Regions from separate parts of the Janthinobacterium rivuli genome, predicted to be linked through region 1. Evidence: predicted binding sites of a transcription regulator. Region 1 holds the regulator's gene; the other holds the start of a gene.
The links. Region 1 encodes HrcA, which represses chaperone genes, less so after heat shock. Its sites were predicted from a motif close to TTAGCACTCNNNNNNNNNGAGTGCTAA; they were not measured.
Positions count from the first base shown of each region.

Region 2: the regulator HrcA is predicted to act here: its motif matches at 1,367-1,393, upstream of groES (co-chaperone GroES).

Region 1 is NZ_CP121464.1:6,147,818-6,155,988, reverse strand. It holds gene mmsB (3-hydroxyisobutyrate dehydrogenase) at 1-104, shown strand, start outside; gene P9875_RS27925 (hypothetical protein) at 291-875, opposite strand; gene P9875_RS27920 (hypothetical protein) at 912-1,508, opposite strand; gene P9875_RS27915 (HAD family hydrolase) at 1,754-2,479, shown strand; gene hrcA (heat-inducible transcriptional repressor HrcA) at 2,582-3,598, shown strand; gene fur (ferric iron uptake transcriptional regulator) at 3,647-4,078, opposite strand; gene P9875_RS27900 (outer membrane protein assembly factor BamE) at 4,275-4,922, shown strand; gene dapB (4-hydroxy-tetrahydrodipicolinate reductase) at 4,942-5,751, shown strand; gene P9875_RS27890 (barstar family protein) at 5,759-6,085, shown strand; gene P9875_RS27885 (CaiB/BaiF CoA transferase family protein) at 6,123-7,370, opposite strand; gene P9875_RS27880 (acyl-CoA dehydrogenase) at 7,370-8,171, opposite strand, start outside.
Region 2 is NZ_CP121464.1:5,422,008-5,430,178, reverse strand. It holds gene groL (chaperonin GroEL) at 1-785, opposite strand, end outside; gene groES (co-chaperone GroES) at 836-1,126, opposite strand; gene P9875_RS24650 (hypothetical protein) at 1,661-2,407, shown strand; gene P9875_RS24645 (DUF904 domain-containing protein) at 2,537-2,827, shown strand; gene P9875_RS24640 (cell division protein ZapA) at 2,827-3,138, shown strand; RNA gene ssrS (6S RNA) at 3,193-3,370, shown strand; gene P9875_RS24630 (EVE domain-containing protein) at 3,450-3,914, shown strand; gene P9875_RS24625 (GGDEF domain-containing protein) at 3,911-5,407, opposite strand; gene lgt (prolipoprotein diacylglyceryl transferase) at 5,562-6,392, opposite strand; gene P9875_RS24615 (LysR family transcriptional regulator) at 6,472-7,383, opposite strand; gene ilvD (dihydroxy-acid dehydratase) at 7,558-8,171, shown strand, end outside.

The DNA of each region.
Region 1 (8,171 bases):
TGGTGCGGCAGTTGTACCAGATGCATGCGCAAGCCGGTTATGCGCAGCAGGATTTCTCCAGCATCGTGCAAATGTTGCAGCCGGGCTTGAATAAACCCGTTTGAGGAATTTTGGGCAAAAAAAAGCCCGCTGGTAAAAGCGGGCTAAATCCAATTCTTGGAAGAGTTGGAGGAGACAGATGCATTATGCTGCATCGCCACATATAACTCCAATTTATCTTTGGAATATCAACTATAGATTTCCGTGATATCTCTTCCCGGTAGCCGCGCAGCGGCTACCGTTGCCGCCACTCAGGCCGGATTGCAAACGATCTGCACCGTCGTCACATTCGCTTCGCCCATGGTGCCGCCGCCTGTACCTGGCTGTACCGTGCACTTCAGCCCCTTTGGCTGGGTTTCGGAGACGCTGATGCCATAGGTGTCGCCATAGGCGACCGAGCCGGACATGGTAAAGGTCGTGGCATCCTTGGCCACCGTTGTTGTCGTACTGCCGTTAATCAGCACCAGGCCGTCCACCGTCAGGCCGGAAACCGTGCCGCCCACGGTATATTTGTTTTGCGAGCAAGTAACCGCGGCGCTGATATTGATGTAATGGCCAGCCGAACCGGAACCACCGCTGATGCCGCAAGTCATGTGGGCTGGTTGTTTATTGACGGTGATGTTGTAGTCGGTGCCATAGTCGATGCGCTTGATAAAGGTAAACTCTGTTTTGCCCGCAGGAACCGGCAGGGTGTCGCTGCCGTTGGCCAGGATCAGTCCTTCATTGTTCAAGCCTGTGATGGTGCCGCTGACGTCATACGAGGCCTTGCCGCCGCAAGCGGCCAGTCCCAGGGTCAGCAGCAGTGCGGCGAGTGGGCGCAAGCAGGATAACTTCATGTATTTCTCCAAAAAATAGGTGACGGATCGCAAGGATTACTGCGGCGTGCAGTCAAGTGTGGCCGCGGTCGTGGCGGCGGAGCCCATCGTGCCGACCGTATCGCTGCCGTCCGCACTGCTGGAACCCTGGAAGCGGCACTTCAGGCCCGTTGGCTGAGCCAGTATGGAAATACCGTACGCGGCGCCGTCATCAACGCTGAATTCGTAGGCGGTGGCGCCAGCCAGCAGGGTGGTGCCGTTGGAACCCATCACCAGACGCAAGCCATCGGCGCTCAGGCCCGTGACCGTGCCGCGAAGCAGGTAGGTGTTGGTCTTGCAGTTCACCTGGGCCGTGCTCACGGAGTAGCTCGATGCCTTGCCGACGCCATTGATAATCGTGCAAACGGCGCCCTTGGGCTGTTGTGCGATGGTGATGTCGTAGCGGTCATCGTTCTTGACCAGCTTGGTGAAAACAGCGGTGGACAGGCCAGCAGTAACCGGCAAGCGTTCCCCGTCATTCTGGAGAATCAGGCCATCCTTGGCCAGGCCGAAGACTTGGACTTGCAGATACAGGTTGCCGCCGCTGCCGCCGCAGGCTGCCAGTGTGGCGGCGCAAGCCGCCGCCAGCATCGAGCGCAGGTACAAATTTTTCATACAGTCTCCAAAACGAATTAGGTTGGGTAGCGCAACGCGGACGCTGGCGCCGCATTGGAATGGCGCCTATTTTAGTCTATCTGGCAAGCTGGATGATCTTGCCTTGTATCACCCTGTAACAATTTTTCGCCGGGAAGCGCTGGCCCGGCCCCATTTCACGGGGGCGCAGCCATGCCGGCGGCGGCGATCGGTGCGACAATAGCTATACCCTGCGCACTGTGACGCAGCATCCCATTGTGAGTCCCATGTCCCTTGCTCCTGTAAAACCCGCCGTGCCGCCCAAGGCCATCCTGTTTGACCTCGACGATACCTTGTGGCCTATCGCGCCCGTGATTGCCGCCGCCGAAACCCTGCTGCACGACTGGCTGGCCACGCATGCGCCCAAGGTGGCGCAGCAGTTTTCCATCGAGGTGTTGCGCCAGCATCGCCTGGCCATGCTCAATGCGCAGCCGCATTTCCATGGCAACCTGATCGAGTTGCGCCGCGCGGGCCTGCTGGCCGCCTTCGAGGCGGCCGGCGAGGATCCCGCCCTGGTCGACGGCGCCATCGCGCAGTTCCTTGCGGCCCGTCATCGCGTCCAGCCATATGACGACGTCTTGCCGGGCCTGGCCTGGATGGGCCAGCGTATGCTGGTCGGCTCCATCTCGAATGGCAATGCGGACCTTGAAATTATCGGCCTGGCGCAGCATTTCAAGGTATCGATCGCCGCCAGCGACTTTGGCGTGGCCAAGCCCGACGCCAGCATCTTCCTGGCCGCTTGCGCCGCGCTGGACGTGGCGCCCCATGAAGCCGTGTATGTCGGCGACGATCTGTATTTCGATGTGACGGGAGCGCAGGGGGCGGGCATGCGTGCCGTGTGGATGAACCGCAAGGGCAGCGATGCCCACCTGGCCGCCGGCGTGCAGCCCGACGCCATCTGCGCCAACTTTAATGAATTGCTGTTGTGGTTGCAGGGGCAACTGGAAGATTGATCGCCGCAGGACGGGCGAACGTGCATAATAGGCGCTGTTGCTGCACGTTCGGCCGCTTTCGTTGCCGCTTGCTTAACAAAACACTTGCTTAAATAAAACACCATGCAACTCGATACACGTGCCCAAACACTGCTGAAAGCCCTGGTCGAGCGATATATCGCCGACGGCCTGCCGGTCGGTTCGCGCGCCTTGTCGAAAATTTCCGGCCTCGACCTGTCGCCGGCCACGATCCGCAACATCATGGCTGACTTGGAAGAGCTCGGTTATGTGTCCAGTCCGCACACCTCGGCCGGACGCATCCCCACGCCGCGCGGCTACCGCATCTTTGTCGACACCTTGCTGACGGTCCGGCACCTGGACGAGCACATGGTGGAGTCGCGCATGCGCCTGCAGACGCCGCAGCCGCAAAAAACCATCGCCAACGCGGCGCAGATGCTGTCGTCGCTGTCGCAGTTTGCCGGCGTCGTGCTCAGTCCGCGCCGCGAATCCGTGTTCCAGCAAATCGAATTCTTGCGCCTGTCCGAAAAACGCATCCTGCTCGTCATCGTCGCCCCCGGCGGCGACGTGCAGAACCGTTTATTGCTGACGGAAGCCGACTATACGCCGGCGCAACTGGTGCAATCGGCCAACTATATCAACCAGAATTATGGCGGCCTGTCCTTCGACGCCGTGCGCGTGCGCCTGCAGGGCGAGCTGCGCCAGCTGCGTGACGATATGGGCAGCCTGATGCAGGCGGCCGTGGAAGCGGGCAGCGAAGCGATGGCCGACCATAGCGACGACATGGTGATTTCCGGCGAGCGCAACTTGCTCAGCGTGAGCGATCTGTCCTCGAATATGCATTCGCTGCGCCAGATGTTCGACATGTTCGAGCAAAAAACGGGCTTGATGCAGCTGCTCGACGTGTCGAGCAAGGCGACGGGCGTGCAGATTTTCATCGGCGGCGAATCGAACCTGGTGCCGATGGATGAGATGAGCGTGGTGACGGCGCCGTATGAAGTCAACGGCAAGATCGTGGGAACGCTGGGAGTGATCGGGCCGACGCGCATGGCTTACGAACGCGTCATCCCGATTGTCGATATCACGGCCAAGTTGCTGTCAAGCGCGCTCAGCCATCATTGATCGTACTGCCTGACGCGCCAGCCGCTCCGTGGGACCGGCAAGCGTGGATCAGGCGGTTTTGTGCGGGCAAGCTGTCTTGGTGCAGTTGCCGTAGATGGCCAGGGCGTGTTCGGCGATCTTGAAGCCGCGCTCCTCGGCCACTTTTTGCTGGCGGATTTCGATTTCTTCGTCGAAGAATTCTTCGACCCGGCCACAGTCGAGGCACACCAGGTGGTCGTGGTGGGAGCCTTCGTTGAGTTCGAAAATCGCCTTGCCGGTTTCAAAATGGTTGCGGTTGAGCAAGCCAGCCTGTTCGAACTGCGTCAGGACGCGGTAGACAGTTGCCAAACCGACATCCATATTGTCGGCCAGCAGAATTTTATACACGTCTTCCGCGGTCAGGTGGCGTACCGGGCTACTCTGGAAGATATCGAGTATCTTCAGCCGTGGCAGGGTGGCTTTCAGGCCGCTTGCCTTGAGATCACTAGGATTGTTACTCATGTTTGTTGCTCGTATGTGGGTCAGGTGCTTTATCATATAGCGTTTTGTCGGGGAGTGCCAAAATATGCTTTTTTTTGGCGGGCCGGTCACTCCTGGCGTTTTGTTCATCCAATTGAGGTCATTTATGCGCGTAACACCGGCTGTATTGCCATCTCTCTGGCACCGTATTTCATTTCGAGCACCAGTCGTGGCAGGCATGGTCTGTGTCGCGCTGGCCATGTCCGGCTGCGCCAGCCGTGGCATTCTGGGCGAAAAGCCGGCAGCTGCTCAAAAAGAAGGCAAGGAACTGGTTCCCGAACAGGGCGCACAAACGACCACCATCACGCCGCTGCAAAAATTCATGTGGTTTTTCTCGCCCTACCGTCCTGACATTCAACAAGGCAACTTCGTCTCCGAAGAGATGCTGGCCCAGTTGAAAGTGGGGATGACGCGCGACCAGGTGCGTTTCGTCCTCGGCACCTCGCTGCTGACCGATATCTTCCATGCCGACCGCTGGGATTACCCGTTCCGCCTGGCCCGGGGCAGTGGCGAAACCACCAGCAGCCGCGTGGTCGTGTACTTCGGCAAGGATGGCAAAGTGGAACGTTTCGAAGGCGGCAACTTGCCGACGGAAAAAGAATACATCGACCGCATCGCCGGTCCGTCGCCATTCGCCAAGGTTGCCAAGGCTGACGCGCCTGCCGCCGCCGTGCCATCGCCCGTGGCGCCAAGCGCCGTGCCGGTGCCGGCCGACGCCGCCCCTGCCATTCCTGTGAGCAAGCCTGAAGTTGCACCCGCACCCGCACCCGCAACGGCGCCTGCCGCCGAGCCTGCACCTGCACCTGCTGCCGAACCCACCAAATAAGTTGCTGTAAGAGAATAAAATGACTGAACTGAAAATTGCCATCGCTGGCGCCAGCGGCCGTATGGGCCATATCCTGATCGAAGCCGTCAGCAACGCGCCTGACGCTGTTCTCGCTGGCGCGCTCGACCGCGCTGGTTCGCCGTCCGTCGGCCAGGATGCCGCCGCCTTTCTCGGTAAACCTGCCGGCGTGCTGATCGAGTCAAGCCTGGCTACCGGCCTGGCCGGCGCCGATTACCTGATCGACTTCACGCGTCCCGAAGGCACTTTGCAGCACCTGGCGTATTGCGCCGAGCACGGCATCAAGATGATCATCGGCACCACCGGTTTCGATGACGCTGGCAAGGCCGCCATTGCCGCCGCCGCCGAAAAGACGGCCATCATGTTCGCGCCGAACATGAGCGTGGGCGTGAACGTCACCATGAAGCTGCTGGAACTGGCCGCGAAAAGCCTGTCCGAAGGCTACGACATCGAGATCATCGAAGCCCATCACCGCCACAAGGTCGATGCGCCGTCGGGCACGGCCCTGCAAATGGGTGAAGTGGTGGCCGGCGCCCTGGGCCGCGACTTGAAGGAATGCGCCGTGTACGGCCGCGAAGGCGTGACGGGCGAACGCGACCCGTCGACCATCGGCTTTGCCACCATCCGCGGCGGCGATATCGTCGGCGACCATACGGTGCTGTTTGCCGGCATCGGCGAGCGCATCGAGATCAGCCACAAGTCGAGCAGCCGCGTCACCTACGCCCACGGCGCCCTGCGCGCCGCGCGTTTCCTGGCCGACAAGCCGACCGGCCTGTTCGACATGCAGGACGTGCTGTCGCTGAAGAACTGAGGAAGCTATGGCCACTGCCATCCTGAATGGAAAAGACATCACCGACGCAGCGAGCTTTCACGCGCAATGCGTGCCAGCCTTCGGTTTCCCCGAGTTCTACGGCAACAGCATGGATGCCTGGGTCGATTGCCTCAGCTATCTGCGCGACGACGAAAACATGACGCAGTTCCGTTTGAAACCAAACGAAGTGCTCGACATCGTTGTGCAGGATGCGGAAGCGATGAAGGCGCAAGTGCCGGATTTACTGGAAGAAATCACGTTCTGTATCGCCGGCATCAACGAGCGCTATGAGGATTATGGCGAAAAGCCGGCGTTGAAGCTGACCCTGAAATAATTCCGGGGTCAGACCCGCCGGGTCTGACCCCAGCTTTTTACACCACCTTGCGTTCGCGCAAGCCGTCAATCTCCGCGTTGTCCAACCCCAGCCACTGCTGCAGCACTTCCTGCGTATGCTGCCCCAGCAACGGTGGCGGCAAGCGGTATTGCACCGGCGAGCTTGAGAGGCGCACGGGATTGGCCACCAGCGCCACCGTGCCCGCCGTGGGATGCGGCATCTCCACTTTCAAGCCACGCGCCACCACTTGCGGGTCGGCAAAGACCTGGTCGATGCGGTTGACGGGACCGCACGGCACGGCTTGCGCCTCGAAGGCGCTGATCCACTCGGCCGTCGTGCGCATGACCGTGGCCTGGCGCATCAGGGGGATCAGGATGGACCGGTTTGCCACGCGCTGCGGATTGGTGGCAAAACGTTCGTCCAGCGCCCATTCCGGGTGGCCGGCGACGGCGCAAAAGCGCGAGAATTGCCCGTCATTGCCGATCGCCAGAATCATGTCGCCATCGGCCGTAGGAAAATCCTGGTAGGGCACGATGTTCGGATGCGCATTGCCCATACGCTGCGGCACTTTGCCGCCGCACAGGTAATTGGCGGCCTGGTTGCCCAGCGCGGCCACTTGCACGTCGAGCAAGGCCAGGTCGATATGCTGGCCCAGGCCCGAGCGTTCCCGTTCGGCCAGCGCCGCCTGCACGGCGATGGTGGCGTACAGGCCCGTCAGGATGTCCGTCTGCGCCACGCCCACTTTTTGCGGCCCGGCACCGGGCTGGCCATCGGGTATGCCCGTGATGCTCATCAAGCCGCCCATGCCCTGGATCAAAAAGTCATAGCCGGCGCGCGCCGCGTACGGCCCATCCTGGCCAAAGCCCGTGATGGAGCAGTAGACGAGGCGCGGGTTGAGTGCCAGCAAACTGGCCGCGTCCAAACCATATTGCTTCAAGCCATCGAGCTTGAAATTTTCCAGCAGCACGTCCGATTCGGCCGCCAGCTTGCGCACCAGCGCTTGCCCTTCAGGGGCGGCCAGGTCGATGCACAGCGAGCGCTTGTTGCGGTTGGCGCACTGGAAATAGGCGGCCTCGGCAGTATCGCGGCCGTCCTCGTCTTTCAGGTACGGCGGACCCCAGGAGCGCGTGTCGTCGCCGCGGCCCGGCTGTTCAACCTTGACCACGTCGGCACCGAGGTCGGCCAGCATTTGCCCGGCCCACGGACCGGCCAGCACGCGTGACAGGTCGAGCACGCGCAAGCCGACCAGCGGCGCGGGCCGCAGGGTGGAAGCCAAGGCGTCCATTAGTTGAAGGCGGCGATGCCGGTGATGGCGCGGCCGATGATCAGCGCGTGCACATCGTGCGTGCCTTCATAGGTGTTGACCACTTCCAGGTTGACCAGGTGGCGGATGACGCCGAACTCGTCGGAAATGCCGTTGCCACCCATCATGTCGCGCGCCATGCGGGCAATATCGAGCGCCTTGCCGCAGCTGTTGCGTTTCATGATGGACGTGATTTCCACGGCGGGCGAGCCTTCATCCTTCATGCGTCCCAGGCGCAAGCAGCCTTGCAAGCCCATGGTGATTTCCGTCAGCATGTCGGCCAGTTTCTTTTGCACCAGCTGGTTCGCTGCCAATGGGCGGCCGAATTGCTGGCGGTCCATCGTGTATTGGCGGGCCTTCAGGTAGCAGTCTTCGGCCGCGCCCAGCGCGCCCCAGGCGATACCGTAGCGGGCGCTGTTCAGGCAAGTGAACGGGCCTTTCAAGCCGCGCACGTCGGGGAAGGCGTTTTCTTCCGGGCAAAACACTTCATCCATGACGATTTCACCGGTGATGCTGGTGCGCAAGCCCACCTTGCCATGGATTTCCGGCGCCGACAGGCCTTTCCAGCCTTTTTCCAGCACGAAGCCGCGGATCGCGCCTTCATCGTCCTTGGCCCAGACGACGAACACGTCGGCGATCGGGCTGTTGGTGATCCACATCTTGGCGCCCGACAGGCTGTAGCCGCCCGGCACTTTACGGGCGCGCGTGACCATGCTGCCAGGGTCGGAGCCGTGGTTCGGTTCCGTCAGGCCGAAGCAGCCGATGAATTCGCCCGTCGCCAGT
Region 2 (8,171 bases), 730 kb from region 1:
AGGGTGGCCAGCGCTTCGCCTTCGATGTCTTCTGCGATGATCAGCAGTGGACGGCCAGCTTTGGCGACTTGTTCCAGTACCGGCAGCAGGTCACGGATGTTCGAGATTTTCTTGTCGCACAGCAGGACGAATGGGCTGTCCAGTACGGCAACTTGTTTCTCTGGGTTGTTGATGAAGTATGGCGACAGGTAGCCGCGGTCGAACTGCATGCCTTCAACGATGTCCAGCTCGTCGTTCAGCGACTTGCCGTCTTCCACGGTGATCACGCCTTCTTTGCCGACTTTTTCCATCGCTTCAGCGATACGCTCGCCGATCGAGTAGTCCGAGTTCGCCGAGATCGCGCCAACCTGGGCGATTTCTTTGGTCGTGGTGCAAGGACGGGCGATTTTCGCCAGTTCTTCGACGGTCGCTGCAACAGCTTTGTCGATACCGCGCTTCAGGTCCATCGGGTTCATGCCGGCGGCAACGAACTTCATGCCTTCGCGCACGATGGCTTGTGCCAGCACGGTTGCGGTGGTGGTGCCGTCGCCGGCGTTGTCGCTGGTGCGGGAAGCAACTTCCTTGACCATTTGCGCGCCCATGTTCATGAGCTTGTCTTTGAGTTCAACTTCTTTCGCTACCGATACACCATCCTTGGTGACGGTAGGGGCGCCGAACGAGCGCTCCAGAACCACGTTGCGGCCTTTCGGGCCCAAGGTGACTTTGACTGCGTTGGCGAGGATATTGACGCCTTCGACCATCTTGGCGCGCGCTGCGTCGCCGAATACTACTTCTTTAGCTGCCATGTTCAATTCTCCTGAGTTTCGGGATGTATCTGTCTACAACGTGGAAACAATTACTTGACGACGATCGCCATGATGTCTTCTTCGCGCATGACCAGCAGCTCATCGCCGTCAACTTTGACGGTTTGGCCGGCGTACTTGCCGAACAGGACGCGGTCGCCCACTTTGACATCCAGAGGACGGACTTTGCCGTCGTCGAGAATCTTGCCATTGCCTACGGCAAGGACTTCGCCTTGATCCGGTTTTTCAGCAGCTGCATCAGGAATGATGAGGCCGGACGCAGTTTTGGTTTCCTGGTCGAGGCGTTTGACGATGACGCGATCGTTCAATGGGCGCAGATTCATACAAAACTCCTTAAAGTTCAATGGATAGGTGTTGCTAAATGAATACATGCCTGGCACAGCGCCAGGCCTGCTTTCAGTGACCGCCGTTGAAAGCAGCCCGCAACGGTCAAGCAAACCCCATGTCATCCTGTCCTTGCCTGTATCCGGCAGTGGTGCATCGCGGCGTCGCCCGCCGCGTAGCGTTCCCTGCAGTGGTCTGGCAAGCACCATCAGTCCTGAGGATTACTACGAAAGAGTTTGTTAGCACTCTCTACTAACGAGTGCTAATTATAGGGACGGTAGGGGGCTTATTCAAGGGCTTATTCTCCGGGAAGATATACATAGACGTTCTGCGCAGCCTGCATTTACGCAGGGTTTGCGCTGGCGCAAGCCAACTTCCCGGGCGTCAGCAACAGGCGCGACTCTAGCATGCCGTCCGGAGAGGGGCCGTTCCTGTACGCACAGGAAACAGAGTTTCACTATGGAATTTGATAAGATGATTGTAATTGCATATCAATATCGCCACATATGACTACTTGCACGAGAAAGAACGCCATGCCATTTCCGCCTTCCCGCTCCGCGCTGCGCCTGCTGGGCGCTACCCTCATCGGCCTCGCCTGCCTGGGCAATGCCGCCGCGCAAACGCCCACCATCGCCGACGAGATCACCGTGGCGACCCTGACGCCGCAGGAAAAAGACAGGCTGCTGGGCGATTTGTTCAAGGACTTGAACAAGGACGACGACGACCAGGAAGCGCACGTGTGGGACAACGGCGGCGACCGCGGCGTGATGGTCAAAGTCACGTATAACTTCAGCAATTCCGGCATGACGGAGCACAGTTTGAAGGCGCATGTGTGCCGCGACCTGAAATTCATCGTCACGGCGGGCGGCAAGTCGCAGGACCTGAGCCGCCGCACCTGTTCGCAGAACAGCGGGAAATGGGATGTGCAGGGCAAGGATCCGGCGCCCGTCGTGTATCCGCCTTTCCTGTCCGACGTCACCATCGCCAGGCTGAATGCACAAGAACAAGCATCGTTGCTGAAGGCCGCCGTGCGCACCTTGAAAGATGAAGAGGATGGCAAGAGCCGCCAGTGGAGCAACAAGGGCCTGGGCAACGCGGTGCCACTGGCAGTGCGCCTGACGCCTTCGGGCACGGACGCCAAACCTGGCAGCTACAGCCGTACTTGCCGCGACCTGACGATGGTGCTTGACGGCAAGAGCGGCAAGCAGGAGTTGACGCGCCGCTCTTGCGAAAACCGCTATGGCGGTCTCGATATCGAACCCGATTACGTCGACGAGTAAAACGCTGCCATCGCTGCGCCGGCGGATGCGCGCACTTGGCGAAAAGCGCCGGAAAAAGCGTGTATTGTCCGCCAACTGCCCTGCATTGATGTAAATATGTGTGACAGCGGCGTGATTCGATTGACGCCCATGGAGCGTCCGCCCTATAGTGGCGGCATGATTTCCGAATTCAACGAATTATCCGACAAAATAGGCCTGCTGGCCGAAATGACCCATGCGCTGCGCCGTGAAAACGCGCAACTGCGCAAGGACAATGCCGCGCTGGCCGCCGACAACGCCCTGTATGTGCAACGCATGCGCGAAGCGCAGGAGCGGGTGGAAGCGTTGCTGGAAAAAATTCCCGAACTGGTGCAAGCTGGCCTGGAGCAAGCCGCTTCGGAAGCGGGCGCCTATATTGCCGAGAACGAGAAGGAAGCGTAATGCCGCGTGTCGATGTCAATATCATGGGCCAGTCCTACAGCATGGTGTGCCGCGACGGCGAAGAGCGCGCGCTGCGCGAAGCGGCGATCTATCTCGATAGCAAAATGAAAGCCATCCGCGACGCGGGCAAGGTCAAGGGTAACGACCGCATCGCCGTGCTGGCCGCCCTGGGCGTGGCCGCCGAATTCCTCTCCGTGAAGTCGCCGCAAGGTCCGCTGTCGGAATTGACGATACTGGAAGTGAAGCAGAAAATCTCGGCCATGCACACGGTATTGGATAGCGCCTTGACGCCCCAGGAAAACCTTTTTTAAGCGTGCACGCGACGATTTGTCTTTGCGATGCGCGAGCAAAGGAGTAAACTTGGGTCTACCCTGCGGTGTTCGCGATTGCCATATATTCCTTGAACCATTTATGCGCATCGGTTGCGAATTTTGTTTGATGGGAGTGAGCGTCGCTCGTTCGACGAACCCGAAATTGAACTAACGTGACCACCTTGAACCGTTTGGTTCGGGATGCCGGCATAGCGGCACAGGCGGGGCCCAATTTGAAAGAAAACGAAAAACGGTTGCAGCAATGATGCGCAACCGTTTTTTTACGCCTGTCGCTTTGATACGGAGTCTGCATGAAACAATACTGGCTGATGAAGTCCGAACCCGATGAAGTGAGCATCGACGACCTGATGGCCGCGCCGCAGCACACCATGCCGTGGTTTGGTGTGCGCAATTACCAGGCGCGCAACTTCATGCGCGATGGCATGCGGCCGGGCGATGGCGTGCTGTTCTATCACTCGAGTTGCCCGCAGCCGGGCGTGGCGGGCGTGGCCGAAGTGGCCAGCGGCGCCTATCCCGATCACAGCCAGTTTGAAGAGGGCGGCAAATACTTCGACCCGAAAGCCACGCCAGAACAACCGCGCTGGATCAGCGTCGACGTGCGCGGCGTGAAGAAGACGGCGCTGCTGCCCCTGTCCGAGATGCGCCAGATGCCGGAACTGGAAGACATGCTGCTGCTCAAGAAGGGCAGCCGGCTGTCGATCACGCCCGTGACGCCGGCGCAATGGAAAGTCATTACCGGCAAGCTGGGAAGCTAAGCCTCGACCCGGTTGCGGCCATTCTGCTTGGCCCGGTACAGGGCCTGGTCGGCGGCGGCCAGCAATTGTTCCGGCGTCTGTCCTGCGTCATGCAAGGCCAGGCCGATGCTGGCCGTTACCAGGCCGCCGCGCGACGGCGCGTGGACGATGGCGGCCGCGGCGATCGCCTCCTGCATCTTGTGCGCCACCGCCAGCGCGCCGTCGCCATCGGTGGCGGGCAGGATGGCGGCAAACTCTTCGCCGCCGAAGCGGGCCGCCAGGTCGCTGGCGCGCGGCAGCGCGGAATGCAGGGCGGCCGCGATCCGCACCAGGCAGGCGTCGCCATACGGGTGGCCGAAGGTATCGTTGAGGCTTTTGAAGAAATCGATATCGATGATCAGCAGCGCCAGCCCCTGATGGTTGCGCGCGGCGCGCTGCCATTCCAGCTGCAATGTCTGGTCGAAGCAGCGCCGGTTGGCGATGCCCGTCAAACCATCCGTCAGCGACAGCTTTTCCAGTTTGTCATGCGCCGCACGCAAGGCCAGTTCGCTTTGCATGTAGCGGCTTTGCAGGGTGGCCGAGCGCAGCGCGTGGACCAGCAGCGCGACGAACAGCGACGCCGCCGCCAGGTAGAAATGCGCGCGCATGACGGCAAAGCCCAGGCCCAGCAAGGCGGCCGTAAAGAGGATGGGACTGAAATTGTCGATCAGCAGGGTCAGCTTTTGCGGGGTCTGCTGCGCCTGTGCGCTTTCCGCACCGGACCGCGCCGCCGTGACGCGCATGGACAGCAGCACCAGGATCAGGAAGGGCAGGCTGGGCAGCACCTCGCTCCAGGCTTCGGTCGCGCCATGCAAAGTCAGATAGTTATACGTGGCCGCGCAGCCCGCATAGCACCATAAGAACACCGCCAGCAGCAGGTAAAAGCGGCCTTGCCCGCCATCGCGGCGGTGCGCCAGCAGGCGCAGCGAGGCGCAGCAGGCCAGGGCCAGGTTTTCCACGTTGTAGGTCAGCACCAGCAGACTGGCGGGAATCGGCGCGATCGAGCGCTGGTCGAAGGGCGACACGGAAAAGATGGCCGTATAGGCCAGGTAGGCCGCCAGCAGCACCTGTACGGCGTCGAGCCATTGCAAGGTGCGCGAGGGATGCTCGTGCGTCACGGACGACATGGCCAGCAGCAGGGGCGCGCCGTACATGAAATAGGCGAAATCGGAAAAATACGTGGCGTCGGAAGCCACTTGGCCGCTCAGGTCCTGCCAGGCCGACAATATCATGCCGGTGCTCCAGAACAGCATGGCCACGGCGAACAGGGCCCAGCCTGTCCTGGCCGCGCCTGCCGCGCTGACATAGGCGCAGCGGCAACAGGCGGCCAGCGCCAGCAGGGGCGCGACGATGCTGAACGCATAGCTGACCCAGGGCGCGCGTGCGCCGGCCCACGCCGTCAAGGCCAGCTGGGCCAGCACATAGCCGGCGCCCAGCGCAATCGAGTACCTCAGTTTTTGTCCGGCAGGCAGCATGGCAAGGCATCCCCGGTGGCGGCACGTTGAAACGATGATACCGATATGTCAACAGCAAGTCTATTCCACTAGGAAATTTTATTGTGTCGAGGGAAATGTTGCGGAAGGAGATAGTGGCGCACCTGCCTGGCGCGCCACCGGGGAAGCAGCGGTGTTACGTGTTTGCCGGGCGGGCCTTGGTGGGCGGCGTGCCCATTACCTGGCTTTTATACGCCCACACCAGCAGCGCGATGGCGCCGATGATCATCGGCAGGGACAGCATCTGGCCCGACGTGATCGGCACGCCCAGCCACACGACTTCCCAGTCCGGCGTGCGGAAGTATTCCGTGAAGAAGCGCGCGCAGCCGTACAGCAGGGTGAACATGGCGCCCACGGCCATGCGCGGACGCTGCTTGCGCGCAAACAGCCACAGGATGATGAACACCAGGATGCCATCGACCAGCATCTGGTAGAGCGGCGACGGGTGCACGGGATACGGAATGCCCGGCCACTGCATGGCCCACGGCAGGGTGTCCGGCGCGATGCGGCCCGGCAGTTCGGCATTGATGAAGTTGCCCAGGCGGCCGGCCGCGTAGCCGAGCGGCACCAGCGGCGCGATGAAGTCGAGCACGTCGAACAGATTGCGGCCCGCCTTGCGGCTCCACAGATACATGGCCAGGATGACGCCGAGGAAGCCGCCATGGAAGGACATGCCGCCATGCCAGACCATGAAGATTTCGAGCGGATTGTGCATGAAGTATTCGGGACGGTAGAACAGCACTTCGCCCAGGCGCCCGCCGATCACCACGCCCAGCATGCCGTAGAACAGCATGTCATCGAGGTCTTCCTTCTTCCAGCCCAGCACGGCGATATGCGGCTGCTTGATGCGCACTCTGCCCAGGATAATGAACAGGGCGAAGGCCAGCACATACATCAGGCCGTACCAGTGCACGGCGAGCGGGCCGATCTGGATGGCTATCGGGTCGGGCATCGGGTGTATCAGCATGGGGTTTCTTTCTTTGTTTAAAGCCAAGGTTGCGTAGTATGGGGGCGCTGGCGGTTTTTTGCCTTAGCGGCCACTTAATTTAATCGGTGGTCGCGCTGAACTGCTTGCGCAGCAGCGCCAGGAAACCTTGCAGCACGGCGGACGGATTGTCGCGGCGCCAGGCCAGGCCCGTTTCCACCAGCGGCGTGGCGTCCTGCAGCGGCCTGTATTCTACGCCGGGGCGCATCAGATTCGATACCGATTGTGGCACAAGCGCGATGCCCATGCCAGCCGAGACGAGGCTGACGATGGTTTGCATCTGGATCGCTTCCTGGCCGATCTGCGGCGTGATGCCGGCCGCGCGGAATACGCCGAGGATGGCGTCGTGCAGGGCGGGAGAAATGGCGCGCGGGAAAATGATCAGGGGCAGGGGCGGCACGTCGCGCAGGCGCACGGGTCCCGGCGCATTGAATATGTCGAGGCCGGACGGCGCGGCCAGCACCAGTGGTTCGGCCAGCACGGGCAGGTAGTCGAGGTCCCCTTTCGCCTTTTCGGGCAGCGGCGGGATCAACAGGCCCGCATCCGTGCGCCCGGCCAGCAATTCATCGAGCTGCAGGTCCGAGGTGGCTTCCTGCAGCGCGATCTGCACTTGCGGGTAAGCCGTCTGATAAGCGCGCAGCAGCGGCGGCAGCACGCTGTAGTCGGCTGACGAAACGAAGGCCAGGCTCAGACGCCCCGCCTCGCCCTGCGCGGCCCGCAGCACCAGCGCGGATAAATCCTGCGCCTGCGCCAGCAGCCGGCGCGCCTCGGGCAGCAGGGCCGTGCCGGCCGGCGTCAGTTGCACCTCGCGCCGGGTGCGCACGAACAGCGGCGCACCCAGCAGTTCTTCCAGGGCCATGATGGTTTGCGACAGGGGCGGCTGCGTCATGTGCAGGCGCGCGGCGGCGCGGCCGAAGTGCAATTCCTCGGCGACGGTGACGAAATAGCGCAGCTGGCGCAGTTCAAGGTTCATATGCGTTTCCATGCGGATTGATTGCTGTGATATGTAAAACGACTCACAGACACGTGCATCATATATTTGACAGTGGCGCGCGCGCAAGGCAATCTGGCGTACCCCCACTGCATGCAGGGTTTTGTTGAAAATCCGGGCAGTCAGGCATTATTCATTTCTCGGAAGGTCCCCATCATGCCGCAATACCGCTCCCGCACCACCACCCACGGCCGCAACATGGCTGGCGCCCGCGCCCTGTGGCGCGCCACCGGCATGAAGGACGGCGACTTCGACAAGCCGATCATCGCCGTCGTCAACTCGTTCACCCAGTTCGTGCCCGGTCACGTGCACCTGAAGGACCTGGGACAGATGGTGGCGCGCGAAATCGAAGCGGCCGGCGGCGTGGCCAAGGAATTCAACACCATCGCCGTCGATGACGGCATCGCCATGGGCCACGGCGGCATGCTGTATTCGCTGCCGTCGCGCGACTTGATCGCCGACTCCGTCGAATACATGGTCAACGCCCACTGCGCCGACGCCATGGTGTGCATCTCGAACTGCGACAAGATCACGCCGGGCATGCTGATGGCCGCCATGCGCATCAATATCCCCGTCGTCTTCATCTCTGGCGGCCCGATGGAAGCGGGCAAGGTCGTCAAGGTGGTCAACGGCACGCAGAAGATCATCAAGCTCGATCTGGTCGACGCCATGATCAAGGCGGGCGACAGTACCGTGTCCGACGCCGACGTGGCGGAAATCGAACGCTCGGCCTGTCCGACCTGCGGCTCGTGTTCCGGCATGTTTACGGC